Linked DNA regions of Rhizobium rhizoryzae. The protein of the gene in region 1 interacts with the protein of each later gene in a pairwise test. Links are inferred from orthologs where the notes say so. Each region holds a gene or a part of one and is shown on either strand. Other genes may lie near its edges.

Region 1 (3,105 bases):
ATCGATGATCGACACCTTTTCGCTCGCCATCATCAGGTGTGCATTCAGCGCATTGCGCAGTTTGAAAGGCGCCCATTCGCGCGAAAGATCGGCATGAATGACCTGACCCAGCGCATGAACGCCGGAATCCGTTCTGCCCGCTCCGCGAATGACAACGGTTTCCGAGGTCAGCGACAGAATGGCCGCTTCAACTGCAGCCTGAACGGAATGACCGTTTTCCTGTCGCTGCCAGCCTACATAGGGCGTGCCATCATACTCCACGACCATCTTGTAGCGTGGCATCAACCAATCCTCAGACCGGGCGGCAACTGGGTACCGCGCAGAAATTCCTGTGCGTCGAGGGGCTTGCCACCGGCTTTTTGCAGTCGCTTCAACCGGACCGCACCAGAGCCGCAGGCAATGGACAGGCGATCATCCAGAACCTCGCCCGGCTGGCCATTTCCGTCTGCCAATTCACTCGACAGAACTTTGATACGTTCCGGCCTGCCGCCCAGTTCAACCTCGAACCATGCGCCAGGAAACGGCGAAAGACCACGGATGTGGTTGTGCACCTCAATGGCTGGGCGCGTGAAATCGATGCGAGTTTCGCTCTTGTCGATCTTGGAGGCGTAGAGAACGCCATCCTCCGACTGGGCAACCAGCGGCAGATTCCCATCTTCCAGCTTAGCCATGGCTTCTACCATGGCCTCTGCGCCTTGCTCCATAAGGATGTCGTGTAATTCGCCTGCGGTCATGGTCGCGCCAATTGCGACCTCGCGCGTCAGCGCGACAGGGCCCGTATCCAGCCCCTTTTCCATCTTCATCACCATCATGCCGGTCTTTGCGTCCCCGGCCATGATTGCGCGCTGAATGGGCGCTGCACCACGCCAGCGCGGAAGAAGCGACGCGTGGCCATTATATGCGCCAAGCCTCGCACCCTCGAGGATCTCGACCGGCAGCAGAAGCCCGTAGGCGACAACGACAGCCACATCGGCATTCAAGGCCCGGAATATCTGCCGATCTTCAGGATCCTTGAAGTTGACCGGGTTGAAGACCGGTATGCCCAGTTCTTCCGCAGCCTGATGGACGGGGGATTTTCGAAGATCCAAGCCACGCCGGCCACCCGGACGAGGCGGCTGGCTGTAGACGGCAACGATCTCATGACCCGCCTTGGCCAGAGCCTTCAAAGTCGGCACGGAAAAATCCGGCGTCCCCATGAAGATGATGCGAAGAGCCATTCAGACCTCCATCCTGACCGGTACGTATTGAAGATCAGCGCCGTGCGCGCTCAAACCTTGGCTTTGGCAGCCTTGGTGAACTTCTTGATGACCATTTCACGCTTCAACCGCGAGATATGATCGATGAAGAGCACACCGTTCAGATGGTCGATCTCATGCTGAAGGCACGTTGCCAGCAGGCCATCAGCCTCAAGCAGGTGCTCCTTGCCGTCCCGACCGACATGCTTGACCGTCACTGCCGCAGGACGCTCGACTTCCGCATAGTATTCAGGGATCGACAAGCAACCTTCTTCGTAAACGGAGCGCTCGTCCGAGCTTCTGACGATCTCGGGATTGATGATGACGATCGGCTTCTTTTCCTCATCCTCGCGCGAGACGTCGACCACGAGAATGCGGCGCGCAACGCCAATCTGGATCCCGGCCAGGCCGATGCCCGGCGCGTCATACATGGTCTCCAGCATGTCATCAGCAAGCTTGAGAACGTCGGAATCCACCTGCTCGATCGGCTGGGAAACCTGACGCAGAAGAGGATCGGGAAGAATGATAAGCGGCTTGATCGTCATGCGCCTCCCATAGCCGATCTTTTTGCAAGATGGAACATCCCTGCACGCGTCAAAAGGAACGCAAATGCAATTTGTTCTTGTTTTGATCTTCCTATCTGGACACGGTTGGGCTAGCTTCCGGTCATGCAAAGCCAAGACTTTTCGAATACAGACCGTTTCATGCAGCTCGTTGAAAGCAACAGCACTCTCCTCATCGTGCTGGGAGTGGCTGTGCTCGCGCTGCTGTTCTGGCTCTTACAAGCCCGTCGGTCCGGAGGCGAAGAGGCATTGGATCAGCGTTTTGCGGAACTGATGCGGGCGCAAATGGAGATGCAGGGACGCGTTTCCGCGATGACAGAAGCCATCGGCTTGCGGCAGGCGGAGCTCAATCGCGCCGTCAACCAGCGTCTGGATGGCATGGCCCATCGGCTTGGCAGCAGCATCGTCGAACAGACCAAGTCTACGCACGACAACCTTCGGCAATTGCAGGAACGTCTGGCAGTCATCGACGCGGCGCAGAACAATATCCAGACATTGGCAAAGGACGTCGTTGGCCTGCAGGCCATTCTTTCCAACAAGCAGACCCGCGGTGCCTTTGGGCAGGGCCGGATGGAAGCCATCATCGCCGATGCCTTGCCGAAGGGCAGCTATCAATTCCAGGCGACCCTTTCGAATGGAATGCGGCCCGACTGCCTGATCGACATGCCAAACGACACTCCGCCGCTGGTGATCGACGCCAAGTTTCCACTGGAAGCCTGGCATGCATTCCGGGACGCCACACAGCCGGACCTGCGCAAGGTCGCGGCACAACAATTCCGGCGTGATCTAGAAAAGCACATCAGCGATGTCGCGGAAAAATATCTCCTCAAAGGTGAAACACAGGAGACGGCCTTTCTCTTCGTGCCTTCCGAGTCGATCTTCGCCGAAATTCACGAGCACTTCGAGGCGTGCGTGACCAAGGCGCAACGCTCGCGCATCGTGATCGTATCGCCCTCCTTGCTGATGTTGTCCATTCAGGTCATTCAGGCTGTGCTGAAGGATCAGCGTATGCGCGAGCAGGCCCATCTCATCCAGGGCGAAGTCGCAAGCCTGATGGACGATCTCGGTCGTCTGGATGAGCGGACGCGAAAACTGCAATCCCACTTCGCGGCGGCGCAGAAGGACGTGGAGCAGATCCTGACATCCTCGGACAAGCTTGTCCGCCGCGGAGATCGCATTGCCTCTCTCGACCTGGCGCGCGAATCAACTCCAGCCGAAGCAACGACGGTGGAACCGAAAAGCATCGAAAGCAGAACGGGAATGCTGAAGCTCAGGGTGGTTGACGAGGATTGATGCTGTCGGGCAGT
Region 2 (3,031 bases), 450 kb from region 1 along the record:
GCGAATCTGAAGACCTTCCCCTGCATCCGCATCCTGGAAGAAAAGGGCAGCATGCGTATTCACGGGGCCTGGTTCGATATCTCGACCGGCGAGCTTTGGGTCATGGATGGAAAGACAGGCGATTTCATCCGGCCTCAGGCATAACGACCTCCAAAGAAAAAAGCGCCCCTTTGGAAGGGACGCTCTCCAATCAGGATCAAGGGCGTATCAGCCGTCGATCTGAGCGCCGATATAGGCGATAGCCTGCTGATACACTGTCGCTGCATTCCAGCCTTGGATAGCCTTGAAGTTCGGCTGTCCCTGCTGATAACCAGCACCACGCTGCCATCCGTGACCGACAAGGAAATTCGCTGTCGATGCCAAGGCGTCTGCGCGCGAACGAACCATGTCGACATGGCCGTCACCGTCGCCATCCGCACCATAGCGAATGACGTTCAGCGGCAGGAACTGCGTCTGCCCGATCTCGCCATGGGCAGCACCCTTCGCCGTGGTGGAAAGATCACCGCGGGCAACAAGCTGGAGAGCTGCATAAAGCTGTTCCGTGAAGTAGTCCGAGCGACGGCAATCATAAGCCAGCGTGGCTACGGCAGAAAGCGTATGCTGATCGCCCAGGAAGGAACCAAAGCCGGTTTCCATGCCCCAAATTGCAAGCAAGGGACCAGCCGGAACGCCGTAGCGGCGTTCAATATTGGCAAACAGCGCCGCATTTGCAGACTTCATGCTTTTGCCGCGTGAGATGATCGCCTGTCCGCCGCGCTTCTTCATGAACTCGTCGAACGAAAGCTTGAAGCTTTTCTGACCACGGTCAGCCCGAATGGTCGGCCGGTTATATTGCACATTCGCAAAAGCCGTCTCGAGCACGGAGGGGGAAATACCCTTGGATGGCGCAACCCGCTTGAAATTATCCACCCAGGCATTGAAACCCGAGGCATCGTTTCCGCAGGATGCAGCCTGGGCTGCACTGACGCTGAGGAGCATTGCGAGGGCGGCAACACCGCCAGCGATCGATTTCAACATTCGTTGATCCCATCCGTTGCAGAACCGCGGCTCTTCGCACCACCAGGGTTCCTGTTTCTGTCGAGGTTATGGCGAGAGGCTTCGTCGCGCACAACTCAACCACTTATGAAATGATCGTGAACTGTCCAGAGAAAAGCCCCGCTCGTGAGAGCGAGGCTTACCGAAACATGGTTACGAAACCGTAAGTTTATGCCGCCTTGCTGCGCGGCTTGATAAGACCGCGGTTGACGAGAAGCTCTGCGATCTGAACGGCATTCAGTGCAGCACCCTTGCGCAGGTTGTCGGAAACGACCCACATGTTGAGACCGTTTTCGACCGTTGCATCTTCGCGGATGCGAGAGATGTAGGTGGCATCTTCACCAGCGCATTCGACAGGCGTGACGTAACCGCCGTTCTCGTGCTTGTCGATGACAAGGCAACCGGGAGCTTCGCGCAGAATATCACGTGCCTGATCGGCAGTGATTTCGTTTTCGAATTCGATATTGACGGACTCCGAGTGACCAATGAAGACCGGCACGCGCACAGCGGTGCAGGTAACCTTGATCTTCGGATCCAGCATCTTCTTGGTTTCGGCCAGAACCTTCCACTCTTCCTTCGTGTAGCCGTCTTCCATGAACACGTCGATATGCGGAATTACGTTAAACGCGATGCGCTTGGTGAACTTCTTGGACTCAACCGGGTCTGCGACGAAGACAGCACGCGTCTGTGTAAAGAGTTCGTCCATGCCTTCCTTGCCCGCGCCGGAGACGGACTGATAGGTCGAAACGACGACACGCTTGATCTTCGCGACATCATGCAAGGGCTTCAGGGCGACGACAAGCTGCGCCGTCGAGCAGTTGGGATTTGCAATGATGTTCTTCTTGGTGAAGCCGGCAATCGCATCCGGGTTAACTTCCGGCACGATCAGCGGAACTTCCGAATCATAACGCCAGGCTGATGAGTTATCGATGACGACGCAGCCCTGCGCGCCGATCTTCGGCGACCACTTCTGCGAGATCGTGCCGCCGGCAGACATCAGGCAGATGTCCGTATCGGAAAAATCGTAATTGTCGAGATTGGAAACCTTCAGCGTCTTGTCGCCGAAGGAAACTTCCGTGCCCTGACTGCGAGCGGAAGCCAGCGCGACAACTTCTGATGCTGGAAAACCGCGTTCGGAGAGGATGTTCAACATCTCCCGTCCGACATTGCCGGTCGCGCCGACGATTGCAATCTTGAAACCCATGTTACTGCTCTCTTTCTCTTCTCTCCTCGGATGTGGGAGGGGGGAACCACGGAAACGCGCCGTGTATCCCTTATCCCCGGCCAGACCGGGGAGAGAGCGGTGGGCCAGAGACGTCAGACGGTTTTCGTCGTCGTTTTGGCCGTGGTTTTTTCGGATGCGGATGCAACGGGAAGCGATCCGGCTGGTCGAGCCGGTTGGCAGAAGGCAGCGATGTGATTGTCGCAGCGATACATTCTTGCTTCCTTTCGGCTGAACTCATTAGAAGATTTCGTGATGAAGTCAAGACCTCGCTGGGCCGTTGCCGATCTTCGACTGGACAAGACAGGGCACGCCTTCTAGAGCAGGCGGCATCAGGAGAGAACACTGCATGCTGGCCAACATTGCCATTCTCATCGGCTGCTTCGCCGTCAGCGTATTTTGCGTCTATGTGATGATCCGCAACGCAGCGGCGCTGGGCCTCATCCAGATCCCTCTTGGAAGATCGTCTCACGTGAAACCAACCCCGGCAGGCGGCGGCGTTGGCATCGTTATCGCTGCCTGCATGGCCGGTTTTCTTCTTCCCGGAACGACACTCAGCGATCTAGCCCTGCTTTTTCTTTCGCTCATCATCGCTGTCGTTGGTTTCATCGATGACCGCAATCCGCTTCCGGCGCGATTGAGAATGGCTGTCCAGACAGTATGCGTCATGGGTGCATTGCTCATCACTCAACCGGTCGCAGTGCTCAGCGGCGGGACCAACCTCATCCTGATGCCTTTGCTTACTCTCCTTCTCCTCATCAGCGGAGTCTGGTG

Evidence for each region. The genes of interacting proteins can lie anywhere in the genome.
Region 2: the proteins of def (region 1) and G6N80_RS11230 interact in binary tests that used the Escherichia coli proteins (3 or more experiments, as listed by UniProt). The link is inferred for Rhizobium rhizoryzae from one-to-one orthologs.

The regions. Positions count from the first base shown.
Region 1 is NZ_CP049250.1:595,006-598,110, forward strand. The notes cover bases 25-2,907. They hold def (peptide deformylase), read right to left. Parts: upstream 1,781-2,907; coding sequence 1,268-1,780; downstream 25-1,267. Other genes in these bases: truA (tRNA pseudouridine(38-40) synthase TruA), read right to left, coding at 25-282; fmt (methionyl-tRNA formyltransferase), read right to left, coding at 282-1,217; G6N80_RS09055 (DNA recombination protein RmuC), read left to right, coding at 1,904-2,907. Outside these bases: more of truA, read right to left, coding at 1-24; more of G6N80_RS09055, read left to right, coding at 2,908-3,091. UniProt on the Escherichia coli protein: Removes the formyl group from the N-terminal Met of newly synthesized proteins. Requires at least a dipeptide for an efficient rate of reaction. N-terminal L-methionine is a prerequisite for activity but the enzyme has broad specificity at other positions.
Region 2 is NZ_CP049250.1:1,047,971-1,051,001, reverse strand. Bases 223-3,031 are described here. They hold G6N80_RS11230 (aspartate-semialdehyde dehydrogenase), read right to left. Parts: upstream 2,240-3,031; coding sequence 1,205-2,239; downstream 223-1,204. Other genes in these bases: G6N80_RS11225 (MraY family glycosyltransferase), read left to right, coding at 2,607-3,031; G6N80_RS11235 (lytic murein transglycosylase), read right to left, coding at 223-1,017. Also shown: G6N80_RS11240 (carbonic anhydrase), read left to right, coding at 1-144; more of G6N80_RS11235, read right to left, coding at 208-222.